4 regions of the Paenibacillus sp. FSL H8-0282 genome follow, and region 1 is predicted to be linked to each of the others. Evidence: riboswitches for the same ligand, from Rfam matches in the RefSeq annotation. Region 1 holds a riboswitch; each other region holds the start of a gene.
What was found. A riboswitch is a leader RNA that binds a small molecule or an ion and turns the genes downstream of it on or off. The one in region 1 is predicted to bind cobalamin.
Positions count from the first base shown of each region.

Region 2: it holds a riboswitch for cobalamin, as region 1 does, so the genes downstream of both, NST94_RS04580 (DUF4430 domain-containing protein) here and NST94_RS02370 (anaerobic ribonucleoside triphosphate reductase) in region 1, are expected to answer to the same signal.
Region 3: it holds a riboswitch for cobalamin, as region 1 does, so the genes downstream of both, NST94_RS03900 (S-layer homology domain-containing protein) here and NST94_RS02370 (anaerobic ribonucleoside triphosphate reductase) in region 1, are expected to answer to the same signal.
Region 4: it holds a riboswitch for cobalamin, as region 1 does, so the genes downstream of both, metE (5-methyltetrahydropteroyltriglutamate--homocysteine S-methyltransferase) here and NST94_RS02370 (anaerobic ribonucleoside triphosphate reductase) in region 1, are expected to answer to the same signal.

Region 1 is NZ_CP150146.1:543,746-548,563, reverse strand. It holds gene NST94_RS02390 (hypothetical protein) at 1-174, opposite strand, end outside; gene NST94_RS02385 (hypothetical protein) at 615-782, opposite strand; tRNA gene NST94_RS02380 (tRNA-Thr) at 1,017-1,088, opposite strand; gene NST94_RS02375 (MTH1187 family thiamine-binding protein) at 1,182-1,490, opposite strand; cobalamin riboswitch at 1,868-2,103, shown strand; gene NST94_RS02370 (anaerobic ribonucleoside triphosphate reductase) at 2,345-4,330, shown strand; gene nrdG (anaerobic ribonucleoside-triphosphate reductase activating protein) at 4,327-4,818, shown strand, end outside.
Region 2 is NZ_CP150146.1:1,069,213-1,074,030, reverse strand. It holds gene NST94_RS04585 (methyl-accepting chemotaxis protein) at 1-464, opposite strand, end outside; gene NST94_RS04580 (DUF4430 domain-containing protein) at 668-3,232, opposite strand; cobalamin riboswitch at 3,402-3,605, opposite strand; gene NST94_RS04575 (glycosyltransferase) at 3,729-4,818, opposite strand, start outside.
Region 3 is NZ_CP150146.1:897,428-902,245, forward strand. It holds gene NST94_RS03885 (hypothetical protein) at 1-308, shown strand, start outside; gene NST94_RS03890 (transposase) at 330-623, shown strand; gene NST94_RS03895 (cellulase family glycosylhydrolase) at 693-2,414, opposite strand; cobalamin riboswitch at 2,756-2,957, shown strand; gene NST94_RS03900 (S-layer homology domain-containing protein) at 3,120-4,818, shown strand, end outside.
Region 4 is NZ_CP150146.1:4,925,666-4,930,483, forward strand. It holds gene NST94_RS21385 (DUF1540 domain-containing protein) at 216-368, shown strand; gene metE (5-methyltetrahydropteroyltriglutamate--homocysteine S-methyltransferase) at 515-2,818, opposite strand; cobalamin riboswitch at 2,973-3,179, opposite strand; gene NST94_RS21395 (undecaprenyl-diphosphate phosphatase) at 3,279-4,139, opposite strand; gene NST94_RS21400 (DedA family protein) at 4,190-4,813, opposite strand.

The DNA.
Region 1 (4,818 bases):
TGTATCAATAAAAAATCCGTTAACCTTCTGAACTTGCTGCCCGTTATTTTGGATAATCAAGTTCAGAGCATACAGCAGATATGAATACCGAAACGTAACTTCCATTTGATCATTCTGCAGCCGCGTGCGTGGAGCCTCAATGACCATCATGATTCCAAAGCGCTGAGAAACCACACAGAACCGCCACCCCGACCAAGAATAGGGGGTCCTTTTTTTGGCAAAACACAAAATATTAAGTATAATGTTATTGTCGAAACGCTAAGGCGTCTGTACAGGATGGCTACCTGGCACTGATGATGGCAGGCCAAGCGCTTTATAAAGTTTTCTTTATGTGTATTTATACTTTAGGAGCGTGGTTATCTATGAAAATTAATATTACCGCACATTTTAACATTGATATTACTTTATCTCTTCATCTGTTAGCCGTAGCCAGTCTTGCTTATGAACTCAGTTCACTGACGAGCTCGTGAAATTCGAGCGAAAAGTATCTGTACTAAGACACCTTGTGGTGTCTTTTTTTATTTTTATAGTAATTACCATCTAACCGATCTGCCCCCGCAAGAGAAAAGCAGCTTATGATGCTCCTCCTCCACCATTCTTCATTCTGATTGCTGTCAGCTTGCGCCACACCTTCCGTCTGCTCGACAGTGACCACTAGTCATACCGTTTTCATTAGCGATTTCGCGCCATGTCTTATCTTCCTTGATACGTTTCTCCAGAAGAACAGGGAACGGCATTGGCTGTCCATCATATTCGACTTCAGGAAAGATTAGGCCATTCATCAATAAATATCACCCTGGGTACTTATTCACATGTTCTCCCCAACTTGCAGGAAGCAGTGCCCCGATGTATCTGAGATTCTATTCTAGGAACCCGAAAAGAAGTGGAGAAAATTGACGAGACACCCACTTTACTCGGATAAAGGGTAGAAGAATGGAAGAAGTCAGGGGGATTTAACGAAAAATGGCACGGTCCCGGAATCCCGGAAAACCGCGCCATTGCGCCATTCTTAGATATGCTGGTGAAGGGAATTGAACCCCCGGCCTACGCATTACGAGTGCGTTGCTCTACCCCTGAGCTACACCAGCTTAACGCTGTTTTTCTGTCAAACAAAAAATATTATACAACTTCCAGCCAGAAACGCAAGCCTATCTCTCCCTGTTTTCCGCCCTTCTAAACTGCTAATCCACCTGTAGCTTACGCTCCACAGACTCTAACTTTCCACGGCTAGTAGAGGGTTTATCGCGGCGGTCGTCTATTTTAAGTGAGGTAGAGACACGTTCTGCACCTGCGTCAAAAGGAGACTCATGCAAAGCTTCTACCGCGGCAAAAATGCGTTGCAGAGGCCCTTCGATGATCGTCCCCATGGACGTAAGTTCATAAGTAATCCCTTCTACTGTCTTCAGCACCCGCTGCATATCCGCAACATAGCTGCTAAGACTGGTGCTGCCTGTTCCAATTGGAATAACTGTAACTTCAGCAATAGGCATGAGAATACCTCCTCGAAATTTTATAGTAGCTGTCTCCTTCCATTGTAACAATTCCACCGCTCTGTCACAAACTAAGCAAGATTATCCTCCCTTATCTCTTCTATTTCTTCTGATTACTCCAAAATATGACTTGGGCTAAGAGTATTTTCTCATGAGCAAATTCTAGGGTCATCTGCACTATATTTATGGACTCTTTGTGGCATCTTTTCGGACAATTTATGAATCATTTCGCATCTCCCTGTGGATCAATTGTGGATTACTTATGGACAGCCTGTGGATCATTTGTGGAGTACTTTTAAAGAACCCGCTCCCCGCGCGGGTTTTCTAAAAAACTGTTTACAAACACAACATCTTGGGTTATTTTTATCTAACGACAACAAAATATAGTGGAGACAGGCGCTTTGATCCTTAACCGGATTTAGAGCTTAATAGGGAAGCGCGGTGAGAATCCGCTGCGGTCCCGCCACTGTAACCGGATGGCCTTCTTAAGCTTCTGGGAAGCTTGAGAATCCACATCTCCCGGCAAATGCCACTGAGGGTTAGGAACACCCTTGGGAAGGCGCCGAGAGATCCCACGGAAGCCAGGAGACCTACCTGTTTCGACGACACCAACTATTGATGCCTGCGAGGAACAGGGATGGTGTCCGCATGCGGTCATCTACGTAGAGACCTCTGCAAATATCCGTGTGGATATTTACATAACGCATCGGGCATTTTCTGCCATCCTCGGGTAGGGGATGCTTTTTTTATGTAATCTGAACAAATATACGACTGCTTATAGCAGTCCAACTTCTTATGGATATATGGATTTGATGATAGATGTTTTTCTTTTATACTGAGAGGAGAGCTGTACAATGACGTTGTTGGAGAGACAATTTAATGGAGTAGAAAATGCACGGGAAGTTCTTTTAGAAGAGCTCATTGATTTAGGCCGGGATATTATCGACAGTCGGGATATGGACCTATTGCGCGAGAATGCCAATTTGAATGGAGAGAGTTTCTCCGGTAAAATGAGCAAGTTCGGCAGTGAATATTCAAAATGGTACGCCCGCAATTTTACGATGCCGCCACAGCTAGTGCAGGCTATTGATGACAATGTCGTCTATGTGCATGATCTGGATCAATATGCGATTGGAACGACGAACTGTATTTTTATCCCGTTTGATAAACTTCTCCGTGAAGGTTTCAATACCGGCAACGGCAGCGTTCGTCCTCCGAACTCAATAATGACAGCTATGTCTTTGGTAGCGATTATTTTCCAATCCCAGCAAAATGCTCAATATGGTGGTGTATCCGCCAATAAACTCGACTATGATCTGGCACCTTATGTAACCAAATCCTTCGCCAAGCTGTTCCGCAAGGGTCTGAATTATTTTGAAGAAGGACAAGCTGATGAATCTTTGGGCGAGATTACGATGAGCCGGACCGATCTGGCGGAGTTATATCCAAGAGCGTTCCGTTTTGCACTAAAGGAAACCGAAATCGAAACTCTGCAAGCGGCTGAAAGTATGGTACATAATCTGAATACCATGTCCAGCCGATCCGGTGGACAAATACCGTTTACCAGCATCAACTACGGTACTTGTACTTCACCAGAAGGTCAGCTTGTGATCAGTTCTCTGCTAACCGCAACTATGAACGGACTTGGCAGCGGAGAAACACCAGTGTTCCCGATTCAAATCTTCAAATGCAAGCAAGGAATCAATCAACAGCAAGGCGATCCTAACTATGAACTGTTCCTAAAAGCGGCTGAATGTTCTGCGCGCAGACTATATCCAAACTTCGCTAATCTGGACGCTCCGCTCAACTTGCAGTATTATGATCCAAGTGATCCTGATACGGAGTTCGCTACAATGGGCTGCCGAACCCGAGTGCTCGGTGACCGTTTTGGGCGTAATCATTGCTCTGGGAAGGGCAACCTTTCCTTTAATACACTGAATCTGGTTCGGCTAGGTCTGGCACACGGCACAGTAACAGGCAGACGTACCGTCGCAGACGAAGCTGGCTTCTATGAAGATCTAAATCATTACATGGATATTGCGCTGGAAGGACTTCTTCATCGCTTCCACATCCAAACCGCACAAAAAGCTAAAGCTTCCGATTTCATGATGCGAGAAGGCGTCTGGGAAGGCGGCGAACATCTTGCACCTGATGACACTGTAGGCGATCTGCTGAAGCATGGCAGTCTGTCTCTTGGCTTCATCGGTATGGCGGAATGTATGAAAGCTATGTACGGTAAACACCATGGCGAGGATATGGAAGTTCATGCCAAGGCGCTGGCTATCGTGCGTCATATGCGGGACTATTGCGATCGGAAAAGTGAGGAACTGGATCTTAACATCACCCTGTTCGCAACTCCAGCAGAAGGTTTGTCCGGTAAATTCACCAAAGTTGACCGCAAGGTACTGGGTTCCATTCCGGGCGTAACCGACCGTGAATATTATACGAACTCTTTTCACATCCCTGTATACTTCGATCTGGGTGCTGCTCAGAAGATCAGCTTGGAAGCTCCTTTCCATGAATACTGCAATGCCGGGGCTATTTCTTATGTCGAATTAAACGGCAATGCCCGCAACAACCCATCGGCTTTTATCAAAATCATTAAATATGCGCTCGAACAACAGGTCAGTTATTTCAGCATTAACCATCCGATTGACCGCTGCTCCAGCTGTGGATACGAAGGCGTAATTGGGACAAACTGTCCTTCCTGCAACGCACATGAGAATGACGTGCACATCCGCCGTTTGCGCAGAGTTACAGGTTATTTAACCGGCGACTATCAGACCCGCTTTAATGCCGCCAAACAAGCTGAAGTTCGGGATCGCGTTAAGCATCTATGAATATTTGCGGTTACTATCCGGAGTCGATTAACGAGGGAGAGGGCATGCGGGCCGTCCTCTTTCTCAGCGGCTGCCGCCATCGTTGCCCGGGATGTTTTAATCCCGAGACATGGAACTTTAAATATGGAGAAGTCTTCACCTTAGAACGACAACATGAAATCATTGCAGAAATCGCCGCTAACCCTTTGCTGGATGGTCTGACACTGGCAGGCGGCGATCCTTTTTTCTCAGCAGAAGAGTTGCTGGGGTTCATTCATGAGCTTCGCACTGTACTGCCAGGGTTCTCAATCTGGATTTACAGTGGTTATACGTACGAAGAACTTACAGCCCTTCCCGGTACACCGGAGTGGAATCTACTTAAACAGTGTCAGGTGTTAATAGATGGAAGATTTGTAGAAGAACTGAAAGATACTACGCTTCTCTACCGGGGAAGCTCCAACCAACGCATTATCGACATTCCGGCCAGCATGAACGGCTCGGAGGTCTTT
Region 2 (4,818 bases), 530 kb from region 1:
CGGGATTCGTTAAATTCGCCTGAAAATACTTTATAGGCCTCTTGATTATGATTACTATCAGCAATCTTTATAATGTTATCCCGCTGTGCACGATAATCTGGCAAAAAGGACTCATACTCTTTGATTTTACTTACAATAGCAGGATCATTATACTGAATCGCTTTCACCTTGTTCATAAGTTCATTATTATCCTGAACCTTCACTTGGATACTCTCAGAAAGTTCTTTGTTTTTGCTGGCATTTACGCTAATCAAACGCTCCAAAAGATAGGATTCAATAGCCCGATTATTCGTACGCATCTGCCCTACGTAAGAAACAGGCAATAAATTTTCATTATATGTCTCATTTGTTTTTTCGGCCATTTGGGTCATCGTAATGATGCCTATGCCACCTACAACATTAACCATGATTACAGCGAATACCAAAAGCAACCCTATTTTGTATTTCACTTTCAAATTTTTCATCTACACTCCGCCTTCACATTATCTTATGATCTATCTATTTTTATCGGTCGGAAGGGCTAAGAGTTTGATGATTTTTTAAATATTGTGTCGAATAAAAGTATATATTGTCATAAAACGACTTTCCTCAAATATAAAAAGGACGGGCACCCGATCCGCTATTACTCCGAATCCAAGTGTGCCCGCCTACTCAAACTTCCTCTTCCTTATTCTCCAGAGGTATAGTACCAGTACAAAGTATCACCGTTCTGCAAAATATAACTGTCTGCACTGATGCTTGGATCCGCATCCCGGTTCGTTTTATACTTCCATCCGCTGCTTGGGCCTCCATCAAATTCAGCCAACCCTTCAATAGATTTCACGTAGATGCTTCCAGCGTTGCCGGATGATACTACCTTAGTCCCTAATTGACTGACTAGTAAGCTATAAGCCGTTTCGCCCTCTTTTAGAGCTACTGTTGTACTGGCTAGGATGGTTCCTTTCCGGCTATCTCCAATCACTGAGAGGGTAGCGGTAGCTTTTGCTGGAGCAATAACAGACGATCCGACAGTCAGAGACTGAGTATAACGCGCTACGCTCGGTACGCTGTCTTTAGTATAACCGGTAACAGTCAGTGTATAGCTATTTGCCGGGAGACCCCCATCAACAACAGCTACACCTTGTTCATTCGTGATTACCTTCTTATCACCAATCGAAACCTGCACACCTGCAGCCGGTGAGATAACCGGATCAGAAGTGAAGCTTTCCTGATTCCACACCCACTTTTTCTGTGAAACCTTTACAGTAAAAGCTTCATTAGCTTTTGGCTGTGATGGGGAAAGCACCACAGAATCTACAACCTGTGTATTTTCTCCTGCATAATAGACAAGCACACGATCGGATTCCTGTAGTTCGAACGCATCCATACCCACACTTGGATATATCCACTCCCCGCCGCGTGATACCACGAAGCTCCACCATCCGTCGTAAGTACCTTGCGAAACTCCATGGATACCTGATACAAAGTTGCCATAAGACGATTTGGTGATATCTACTTTAAAATCATCGGTAGACCCTAGTTGTTGCAACGCTTCAAGGGCATTGGAGGCTTTTAAAGTCCCCTCACTAATCAACCCTTCCGGGCCTTCAACGGTAAGCGAAGCTGTTACATTCTTAGAAATCACCTTTAGAGCTTTTGTATATTTAGCAATCGTTGGGGCTTTACCTTCACGGTAGCCAGTTACAGTCAGTGTATAGTCACCTGCGGGCATATTTCCTGAGAATACGGCCTCACCTTTAGCATTCGTCGTTACCTTGTGAGCTCCAATTTGGACCTGAACACCCGCAGCTTTTGCAGTTACAGGAGAGGAAGTATTCGTAGCAGCGTCCCATTTCCACGTCTTACTAGTTACAGTGACGGTAAAAGAATCGCCCTCTTTAAGATTTGCTTTGGAAAGCGTAACGGAATCCACAAGCTTAGTGTCGTCTCCGGCATAATAAACCAGTACCTGATCTGAATCTTTAAGTACAAAATCACTCATGCCTACATCGGGATTAATCCATTTTCCGTCACGCGATACAACATACATCCATCCGTCATAACCACCAAAGCTTCCAGCAACAATATTTCCGATGCCAGTCACATAACTGCCCGAAGGATTCGTGATCGGCAAGTTCGTTTGAAGCGCCAGCTTCTCTAACGCTCCAAGTGCGTTGCCAGCATAGGCGTACCCTTGTGCCAACGTGGCCTGTGGTCCCTCAATCGTTACTGGAGCGTAGATGAGTGAGCTCTGAATGGAGGATTTGGAAAAATCGTATAGCTTACTGTTGCTTCCTTTATACAGCAAATTATAGGCAACCAGCGCCTGAAGCCCTTGCTCTGTCGCCAGAATATTACTGCTTCCACCACGGCTATGGGTGAAGCTACCATCAGCTAGACGATAGCTAAGCAGGTTCTCCATTAGATCCACTTTGTTTTTGGTGTATTCTAATCCACTAGGATCAACTCCGAAGGATGTGAGTCCAAGGATTGCTTGTGCGCTACTTTCAGCACTGTCACCGTAACCCCCATGGCTATCTTGAGCTGCGGATAACCAGGCTACGGCTTGTAGCCCTGCTAAGTAGGCTTCGGGATTATTTTTATGTGCCGCCAGAGCCGTCAAGGTTATCGCTGTCATATCAGGCTCACTTGCGCCTGAGGTTAGTGCAAAGCCCCCATCCGGATTCTGTTTGGAGAGAATCTCCGTAAGGAGTTTATCCGCCGTCCATTTCGCGTCACTTGGGATATTATATTTACCAGAATCCAGCGCAAGTAAAGCATATACCGGATTATTAAGCGTCTGTTCACTGAGCTTGCTATTATTATAAATTTTCTCAATCAGATTATAGCCAGGAGTCGTTCCGTTACCAGCAAAGCTAGTAGGATCTGCACCAATCGCTCTCACTGCGAGCACGATTCGAGCATAATCGGTTACATTGGTGAAATCGCCAGCTGCATCCTTTACTTTTTTCTCAAGCTCTGAAAGGTAACTAGCCGGCAGCTTGTACCCTGCTTGCGCTAATCCAATGGCTTGCCAATCCGATTGCACGCCACCTTTCAAGAGATATTCTGCAGCCGCATAAGTCGCATCCGCAACATTAATCCGCTCCGCAGCAGTTGCCTCCAGACCGGCGCCAGCGCTCGCTTCTGCAAATATTTGTCCTGCTGGAGCAAGAGATGTTCCTAGAATTGAAATGACCATGAATAAGGCCAGCCCAAGTGCTACAAACTTGGAAGACATGATTTTCTTCATTGTTTAACCTCTTTCTGTATAAGAATGGGTACTGCCGGGAATAAGACGCATAACATAAAGACCGCCCCTTTGGAGGGCGGTCAGGGAAGATTACAAATCGAGGCTGCGGCGCTTGCTTCCTGCCAACAGTCCATCTGTATATGTTCCACATTCTTACCCCACGAAGAATAGAAACGCTCACGAAAAAGGCAGGTCTCCTGGCTAATGCTTCATCGCTGTTCTTCACCTTCCCACCCTACCTTCGGGGCAGTGGTTTATAGAAGAAACGCTCCGCACATACAGTGGCGGGACCGCGCCGGACTCTTGCACCGGACTTCCCTTTTAAGCAGACGACTAGATTGATAGAGTCTGCACCTTTTCCAGTATGTAGTATCTTATTTTGACATCCATAATCATATCTATTAATACATAGCATGTCTATAGAAAAGCTAAGTATGGGCAGCAAAAAAAATGAACAGCAATACCTCCCGGTAGGTATTGCTGTTCAGAAAGCTTGTTATTCTGCTGTTCCTTCCGGACTTGCAGTCGGGGAGGGTTCAGCACTTGAATCAGAAGCTGGTGGAATATTAGGGTCGGGATCTACGATCAGTGTAAATCTTCCGGCTTTGATCATACTTTTCTCTAGAATTGTCACTCCAGGCTCCAATGTAACCTCAACCTGATAGGAAGGTTGTTCACCTTCAGTCACAGCTGTTGCGGAAGGCAACCCAGTGCTGTCCTCAGTATCAGAGGAAGGCGTAGGAGACGGAGATGCATCAGCTACAGCATTAGTAGCATCTGCACCTTCTGCTGTTCCTCCAGTAGTGCTAGCGGTATCTGACTCGTCAGCGGTGTTTCCCTCATCCGTCCCATCCGTTAACGGCACTGGACAAGTGCCATTCGTGGCAGCGACCTTAAAGCTTTTATCTATCTCTGTAGACGAAGACATTAAACTAATCTCAGTCGGTTGAAACTGCACACAGTCATCTGCACTTGCGAAGGTGAACACCAATATGCTGCTCCCCTTATCTCCTTCGACGCTCTGATCCTTCAAGTATACTGAAGCTGGAGGCAGCATATTGCCTGCACTCTGAACAGGGGTCGGCTCAGGGCTTGTCCCCGGCACAGCCGTCTTCGTATCATCCGGACGCAGCATACTGAATACGATAATTGCAATAATCACCAGAATACCCGTAATGGAGCCGGAGATTAAGAGTCGAAATCGGCTGCGGCTGATCCAGCGCGCCAGCGGGGAAGCCAGTTGGGAGCGGGCTTCATTGTACACATTTTGCAGAGCAGGCCGAGCTGCCGCGACATAGTTCTTTCGGAATTCCCGATTCTTGAACGCTTCACGATCACTGCTCAGGAAATACTTCAGAATCGCCTTACGGTAACCCGGTTGCAGCTTTTTATTCGAAACCGTAAATAAAGGATTGCCTTGCGACCAAGCAAAAAACCGATAGATGATTTCTTTGTCGGAACCGGCTTTACGCTTTAACAGCTCCAGAAGCGCATCGTAATCCAGCGGACCCCCTTCACGCTGAGTTGTATAGTAAAAGGCTAGCGGAAGCCGTTCAAAGGGTTCCAGAACACGCGCCTCTTTTAGC
Region 3 (4,818 bases), 350 kb from region 1:
AGGAGGTTTCGTTAAAAGATAACTATCATAAAAAGGTTGAGCTGCTAACTGACGGAGGCAAGCGGGTCACCATCACAGATCCGAATCAAAAGATTGTTTTGCAGCAGATTGAATATGACGGAAGGATCACTGCGGTTAAGGGTAAACAGGTTACTGTTCAAGTGGAGGGCGGTAAAGAGCAAACCTTAACGATTCCTGATCATATAGTCATTGAAGATGAAGACAAGCTCGGATTGAACAATGGCGTTGAAATCGAGTGGACGGTAAATGCAGACGGACAAATCGAAAGTGTGGAACTGGACGATTAAAAAATTACCGAGGTGAGCTGGATGAAATTTCTAATCGTACTTGGTAGTATTCTTGTTCCCATTGTTATGCTGATGTTACAGGGGAAATCGATAAAGTGGCGTATGGTTTTTAATGTTGTTTCGATCTTAAGTACGATTATCTTTGGAAATATTTCTGCCTTGGCAATTTACGAAATATTAAGAGATCATGCTGTATTTATGACCTCGATCCATGCGATATTTTTAAATCCAATGTTTCTTATTACCGGAGCCTATCTTGGCGTTTATTTAATTTATCGGTTGATGATAATTTCGTATGACGAGGTTTATATGTGATCGGTGCAATACAAATAGGGATGTTCCTGCGAAGGACACCCCTATTTGTGTTGTTAACAGGACGGGGGGTTAAGAGGACTTTCCTACAACGTTTGTTCCGCTCTTCGTGATCTTGTAGGTGATGATATCACCATTCCAGAAGTGGAACTTCAGGATTACCTCGCCGTCTTTAACATCTTTAAAGAACGCGGGAAGCAGCTTGATTTCTTTAGTGTTATAAGAAGGTGAGAAGGTATTGCCGAATTCCTTAAATGGAGTCCAGTCCTGCGGACCTGCATTGCCACCAGCGGTATATACAGCTTCCATTGTGGCAAGCTGGTTACCATTAAAGGTGGTCGGAATGGCAAAGGATTCAGTCGTGCCTTTTGCATCGCTTAATTTAGCTGTGTCATACACAATCACCTTAAGTCTCCACGCAACACCCTTGTTGAATTTCAGAGTCAGCACGGCATTTTCACCGTATTTTTGGGAAGCTGTGAGCTTTTTAAGTTGGCTGGCTTTGAGGATGAGCTCCTCACCATTTAAGGTGTAATCTTTACCTTTGGTCAGATACTTTCCGTTGGCACTAATGGTGGTTAGCTTATTTCCGTTCAGGTTCAGCTTAACCTTGGTATCTTTGATTTGTGCACCTTTTTTTAGGTAGACCAAATCGCTTTCGGTGCTGGAGGAACGCTCCTTCAGACCAGACATTAATACATTGTGGAGTTCAGGGTCAGACCACTTATAAGTTTTACGGTTGAAATGCTGCCCGTTATCCCAGAGCATGGAAGTCATTTTCTTTTCTTTCAAATAATAAGTCAGATACTCGAAGAATTTAAGCTTCTCGCCCTGTTCAATCACACCCGTGTCTTTATCGAAACCTAATAAACCAAATTCGCCGACGATGACAGGGATGCCTTTAGGTACAAATGTATTGTAAACGTTATCAAAAGTTTGAGTGATATCATTTTTTGTATCTTTTTCAAATGTGGTGTAGCCGGCAATGTTCACACTAAACGGCCAGAAGCCATAGAAGTGAACGGTCGCAATAATATTTGGATCGTTCAGAGCCGTAATCGTCTTATAGAGATGATCCATTCTTGTTTGCGTAGGTGAAGACTCTAATGAAGGTAATACAAGTGGGCGGAGGTCGTTTTTCCCACCGGATTTCCGCACGATTTGATAGAAAGAGTTATTAAGTTCAGTAAGCATTTGCTCCATTTTTGCTTCGTCTGTGCTTCCACCATCGGTGAACCGAGGTTCATTTATGCTCTCGAACATCAGCTTATCGGATTTGTCCTTGAAGCGATCGGCAATTTGAGTCCAAGCTGCATTATAACGTGCCAGCGTTTCATCGTGTTTTTCTTCCATATGGCTTACCCATAGCCAGGAATCATGGTGGACATTAATCATGACATAAAGCTTGGCGTCCAGTGCCCAGCCGACAACTTCTTCCACACGGTCGAGGTAGGCCTTTTCTAGGGTATAGTCTGGTGCCGCACCCATGTGAGTATCCCAGGTCACAGGAATCCGAATGCTTTTATAGCCTTGAGCGGCGATCTTTTTAATAAGATCTTGGGTCACACGTGGATTGCCCCAGGAGGTTTCATCCTCACCTGTAGCATCTAAAGTATTGCCAAGGTTCCATCCGGGCTGCATTTCGTCTACATAGGATTGGATCTTACTCTTTGGCGCTGCCTTAGCTTGTTGCTCGTCCTTAGTTGCAGCTGCGGCCATGGATGAGAACAGAGAGAGCAGAAGAGCGGTGACAAGTGTCAATGATAAGAAGGATTTCTGGATTCGCGTAGTCATTGAATTCTCCTTTGTGAGATAAATTTAGGATGCTTGGACCTGGCTTTGACGCTGTACTTGGTGGTTAAATGAACGCAAACACCTCCAGTTTTATTTTGTAAACGCTTTCTGAATATACCCTAACATAGAATACACTTAGCGAGTACCTTACTAATTTGTGGTAAATTCATATAAGAATTAGTGATTTAAATTAATTTGCCCCACAGTTGGATAAAGAAATTATTTGAATAACCCTACTCGTAGAAATTGGTTATTCAATAGGATTATCTCTAGCTGCCCGTTATACAAAAAAGAAATATAACATGACAAAAGCATATATATTAGTTATGATGAAGCATGAAAATTTAAAATTAGAAATAGGTGCCAACTATGAATGTTGCGGAAGTACAATCATAGATTGGTTAAATGGAAAGCGGGTGTGAATCCCGCGCGGTCCCGCCGCTGTGAAAGAGGAGTCCTTGCAAAATGCCACTGGGAAACTGGGAAGGCAGCAAGGGTGATGATACTTGAGCCAGAATATCTGCCTTTTTCTGTTACACCATCAAACTCTACGATCGATAGAGAGGTGCTTGAATAGTGTTTGCCAGCTATTATCGTGGTTCACTATCTTAACCTCTTGACGTTTATGTTGAGTGGTTTTTTTGTGGTTATGAGAAAGTTTATTCTGTTTTTTATCATAGGTATGAAGGGAAGGGTTATGGAAAAATGAAGAAAAATAAGTTTTTAGCGTGGTTACTTATTGTAGCTGTATTTATTACGACATTCTCTACAAGTGTAATCCCGGCTCAAGCAGATGGAGCAAGCTCTACCCTTAAAGGGTATGTATCTGTATCCGTAGAGAAATTCACCTTAGGCCAAGGGTATATTAAGGAACCTATTAAAGTTCCGATTTATGAAGGCGATAATGGCGCATCTTTAATAACACGTGCGCTAGGTGATGGCAATTATAGATATTTAGGAAATATAGATAGTGGTTTTTATTTATCAGAAGTTAAAGATAGTGGCAGAAGTGAAGTCAATATTCCACAATATATTTTAGATATGATTTCAGCCGATGGGAATACAGTCGGCACTAAAGCAGACCCAGATTGGTTAAGTCAGTTTGACTACACCTCCATGTCGGGTTGGATGTATGCAGTAAATAATGTGTTTCCTCCGTTTGGGATGACCGATTATAAGCCTCAAGACGGTGACATCATTCGAACTCAGTTCACCACTTATGGCTATGGTTCTGATCTTGGCGGCTGGGGGGAAATCCCAGTTCAACTTGCCAATAAGGATGCTTTAACTGCGGAAATCGCCGAGATTAACAGTGCCCCTAATAAAGAAACTATTTTGGACAGACCAGTAGTGCAATCGGCAGTTTATGAAGCCTATTCCGTGCTCGAAAACATGGCAAGCTCTCAAATAAGTGTAGATCATGCGCTTGTCGGTCTTAATAATGCATTAGACATAGAACCCCCTGTTATTACAGTAAGTGGCATACAAGATAAACAGGAAGTATCCAATAAAGAAATAAGCTTCAAAGTAGCTGTCACAGACAATGTATATAGTGACATTACTCCAGAAGTGAAGCTGAATGGAGTTACTTTATCACCTGCAAATGGGGAGTACAAAGCTACTCTGAATTCAGGCAGTAATGCAATTACTGTAACGGCTCTTGACGGAGCTGGAAACAAAACAAATGTAACTTATCAGGTTACTTACAAACTGGAAACTACAGTTGCCGTCAAACAACAGTTAGATAAAAACCTTGCTTATATTTTAAATACTGTAAAGAATCCAACGTTTGGAACAGGCAGCGGAGAATGGTCGATCCTTTCTCTGGCACGGGCGAACTATACAGTACCTAACGGTTATTACGATCTTTATTACAACAATGTAGCTACGAAAATAGCATCAACCATTAAAGAGGATGGAAAACTCGACGCCAATAAAAGCACAGAGAATTCCAGAGCAATATTAGGACTTACCTCTATCGGAAAAGATATCACAAATGTTGCGGGATATGATCTGAGAAAAGCACTCGCTGATTATCAATATATCCAAAAGCAAGGCAATAATGGTCCGATTTTTGCTCTGATCGCGTTAGATAGCCATAACTATGAGATCCCTGTAGTTGATGGAGTTACAGAACAGACCACAAGAGAAAAACTAGTTCAGTATATTTTAGATAAAGAGGTTAAAAAAGGTACAGCAGAAGCTGGTGGCTGGGCATTAGGCGTAACCAAAGCCGATGTCGATATGACTGCGATGGCGATGCAAGCTCTTGCACCTTATTATGCAACCCGTGATGATGTAAAAGCTGCCGTGGATCGGGCCATCCAATGGCTGTCCGATAACCAAAACAATCAAGGCGGATTTACAAGCTGGGGAAGCACTAGCAGCGAGAGTATCTCGCAGG
Region 4 (4,818 bases), 2.4 Mb from region 1:
ATGTGGGAAGGTGACCCGAAAGTTAAAGAACTCATTTGCTTACAAACTCATTATTTGGTACAATTACCACGTCTAACCTAGTAAAAAAAGCCAAATACCCTCTATTCATAATGAATGAGGGCGTGACACGGCTTTGTTGAGACAAGCTCCACCTTGCTAAACAGAGCCGTTCATTGAATGATACTATCAATTACTATAAGGGGAGGTGAACCCTCATGGCAAAAGACGTAGTTTGTGAAGTTAACTCCTGCACCCACTGGGCAGAAGAGAACAAATGCAGCGCTGAATCGATCTTCGTAGCTTTCCACAGCTCCCAAGAACCAAAACGCGCAGAAGAAACAGATTGCAAAACTTTCGAAAGTAAATAAGTAAATGCCTGAAGGGACCCTCCACGGTTCCTTCTTTTTCTTTTTCATTCTAACAAGATTGAGAATTATTATCAAGTAGCTGATTATAAAAAAATAAGTGAACTAAAAAGCCAGGGTAAATTATCCTGGCTCTAATTTATTTATATCTATTTTGATGCAATAACCCCTGACTTTTCCCTCGCAATAGCAGCAGCGCTTACCATGTTACGTAGTGCATCCTCTGTCTCCTGCCAGCCACGTGTTTTCAGACCGCAATCCGGATTAATCCAGAACTGTTCAGGGTCCAGCACCCGCAGCGCACGATCGATATTCGCCGTCATTTCTTCTACAGCCGGAACCCGCGGGCTATGGATGTCATACACTCCAAGACCGATTCCTTTATCATAGGCCTGCTCCTCAAAGCTGATAATCAGCTCCCCATGGCTACGTGAAGTCTCAATGGAGATTACATCAGCATCCATAGCCGATATGGAATCGATCATGTCATTGAATTCGCTATAGCACATATGCGTATGAATTTGTGTCGTAGCCTTCACATGGTTCGTAGCAACGCGGAACGACTTCACTGCCCAGTTCAGGTAATGCTCACGGTCTTCTGCCTTAAGCGGAAGTCCTTCACGTATAGCCGGCTCATCCACTTGAATCATTTCGATGCCTGCATCTTCTAGCGCTTTTACTTCATGGCGAAGGGCAAGAGCAATTTGATTGGCTACCTCTTCCCGGCTGAGATCATCACGTACAAATGACCAATTGAGGATAGTTACAGGACCCGTCAACATTCCTTTAACCGGAAGCTTCGTCAACGATTGTGCATAGACACTTTCTTTAACAGTCATAGGCTGTATAAATGCAACATCCGCGTAGATCACCGGTGGCTTAACGCAACGGGAGCCGTAGGATTGAACCCAGCCATTACTAGTAAACAAGTATCCGTCCAGCTTTTCTCCGAAAAACTCCACCATATCTGTACGCTCGAACTCACCGTGGACCAGAACATCCAGACCTAGCTTTTCTTGGAAGGTAATTGCATCCGCGATCTGCTCACGAACAAATCCATCATAACGCTCCTGATTCCAGACCCCTTTACGCCATTTCAATCTCGCCTGACGCACTTCTACTGTCTGCGGGAAGCTACCAATTGTAGTGGTTGGCAGAAGTGGAAGCTGCCATTTCTCTTGCTGCACCTTTAAGCGTTCAGCAAAAGGCAAACTGCGTTGGTCCGGCAAAGCTGCAAGTGCAAGCACTTGCTCCGCCACATCCTTACGGCCACGCTCAGGTAGTGCGCGGAATGCTGCAATAGCTTCACGACTAGCGGCCAGCGCTGCTTTAGAAGCTTCTCCTTTATCTGCGAGGGCTGCTCCGAGCAGACTAAGCTCTGCAAGCTTCTCATCGGCAAAAGCTAACGCATTCTTAACTGTCGCCTTCAGCTTCACCTCACCTTGAACGGTGACTGGGACATGCAGCAGACTGCAAGAAGGCTGAAGAATAAGACGATCAAGCGGCACATGAACACTGAGCTTTTCTACCAGTTGCAGCTTAGCGTCTAAATCGGAACGCCAGATGTTCCGTCCATCAATAATTCCGGCACCCAGCCATTTGTCCTTCGGCCAACCAAGACGTTCGATAGAAGCCAGATTCGCTCCACCATCGTGCACAAAGTCAAGACCCAAGCCTTGAACAGGCAACTCTAGCAGTGCCTCCAACGGTTCAGCAGCTTCAAAATACGTCTGTAAAATAATATTCAAGCCCGGCACGGAGCCGGCAATTTCTGTGTATATCGAGTTAAGCAGTGTTAATTCTTCTTTACTTATGCCTGTAACAATCGCTGGCTCATCGATTTGTACCCAGCTTACCCCTTCTTGCTTCAGTTCCTGTAGCAGTTGAACATAGACTGGAACAAAACGTGCAGCAATCTTGGCGATATCTGCCGCTGCGTAACCTTTGGACAGCTTAAGGAAGGTATACAGACCTAAAAGTACCGGTTTACCTTCAATCCCTGCCTGCAATTTAGCAAAACGATAAGCCGCTAGAGGTTTATTTTCAGTCAGGCGTGGTGTTTGTGTGCCGATCTCTGGAACGATATAGTGATAGTTCGTATTGAACCATTTGGTCATCTCACAGGCAGTAGCCTCAGTATTACCACGGGCCATTGCAAAATAAAGATCAAGCCCGATGTCGCCGCCATCATACGTGTACCGTGGAGGTACAATTCCAAACATAACAGCCGTATCCAACACATGGTCATAAAAAGTAAAATCATTCACCGGAATAAGCTCAATTCCTGCCTCTTGCTGGGTCTTCAAATGCTGCAGCTGAATTGCTGCCATTTCGGAGCGGAATTGCTCTTCATTTATTTTCCCCTGCCAGTAGGCTTCCAGTGTCTTTTTCCACTCGCGGTTCTTTCCGATTCTCGGATATCCAAGATTACTTACTTTTACTTTATTCGTCATCTCGATACACTCCCTCTTCCATCTCTTATTTCAAACTCCAAAGCTACTTGCTTTCCTATAAAAAAGAGCGCCCTTCCCTAAAAAAGTCAAAGGGAAAGACGCCCATGATATACCCATGGTTAACGTCTAACACCTCCCTATCTTCCGTAGGTGAAGCAGTGCTGTTGAAACAGGCAGGTCTCCTGGCTAGCGGCGTCAACATCTTGAGCAGTCTTCCCAGCAGAAGTAAATTGCCAGTGACCTCTGTTGCTCGAGATTCTTCCGTTACAGTGGCGGGACCGCATCGGCTTCGAACCGAATTTCCCTATTAAGCCTACCGAATTACTATTTTCCGGTCAGCACCTGTCTCCGATATCATTCATCATTTGAGTGTCTTAATCTGATGTCATCATACGTGAAAGCCCCAGCAATCTGCAATAGATTACTGGGGCTTCTGTTATATCGATTCCTTATAACGGACTTAGAAAAATACGAAATATACTACAGCAGCAAGAATTATACGGTATATAGCAAACGGTAAGAGCTTGATACGATTGATCAGTTTTAAGAAGAATCGCATCGATAACAGCGCAAATAGGAAGGCACTAATAAAGCCTGCGATAAAAAACGGCAATGCATCCATGGTGAAATATTGCCAGTTTTTCATCAGTGACAACAGACTGGCACCTGCCATGATGGGTACTGCCATAATAAACGTAAAATCAGCAGCGGCACGATGGCTCATCCCGAGGAGTACGCCACCAGAAATCGTCGAGCCCGAGCGTGAAAATCCAGGCCATAACGAAAAACACTGTACAAGACCTACACCAAGTGCCTGTTTGTATGTAATCTGATCTACACTCTCAGTTCTGACCTTCTTCGGCCCAAACAGATCGGCAATAATCATTAATACAGCCCCTATCACTAGACCAATTAACACCGTTGAGGTAGAGAATAAATGCTCATCAATATAATCATTAAACAGAACACCTAACACACCTGCAGGCACTAACCCTACCAGAACCTGAGTCAGCTTGAGGTGCCCGCTCTGCTCCAACTGCGGTAGCTCCTCTGTTACAGGATCCAACTGCTTACGGCTGAAACGCTTTAAGCCTAACAAATCAATGAACCGATTTCTAAAAATCACAACAACCGCTAATATTGAACCCAGTTGAATAACTACTTTGAAGGTATTTGCCGTATATTGTCCAAATAACTCCTGTGATTTCAGCCACATATCATCAACAATAATCATATGACCCGTGGAGGATACTGGAGCAAATTCGGTTAAACCTTCAACAAGCCCCAAAATAATGGCTTTAATAATCGTTAATAGCTCCATGTGTTTCCCTCCTTTTTAATAGTCATTTCTATTATCAGTCCTCTACCCGCTTAGCCCTCAGTGTTCATTCTCCGGCTGCGTTTGCGGAAGTACAGAAACCCAAGGATAACTAATCCGCCAGCAATTAGTACATAGACTACATTGGAGTACACATCCATGTACATGGCAATGTCTTCCCAGGATTCGCCCAATGCCGCGCCAATAAGCACAAGCAGCAAATTCCATCCCAATGTGCCAATCGTTGTGAAGATCATAAATACTCCAAATTTCATGCCCGACATTCCCGCCGGAATCGAAATCAGACTGCGGACCAGCGGAACCATCCGACAAAACAATACAGTCCAATAGCCATATTTATCAAACCAGGCGTCAGCCTTGTGGATATCTTTTTTAGTGACGCGAATTAGGCCCCCCCAGCGTTCAACCAGCTTCTCTAACCGGCTCACATCCAATAATCGGCCAATATAATAGAGAATTACTGCACCCAGTAGTGATCCAGCCGTGGCAGCAATGATTACACCAGGGATCGTTAAGCTCGTCGTAGTGGTCATAAATCCTCCAAAGGGCAGGATCACTTCTGAAGGAATTGGTGGAAATATATTTTCAAAGGCCAGCATCAGAAAAATACCGAAGTAACCAAACTGCTCCATAAAATCTGTAATCCATGCTTGCATCTTGT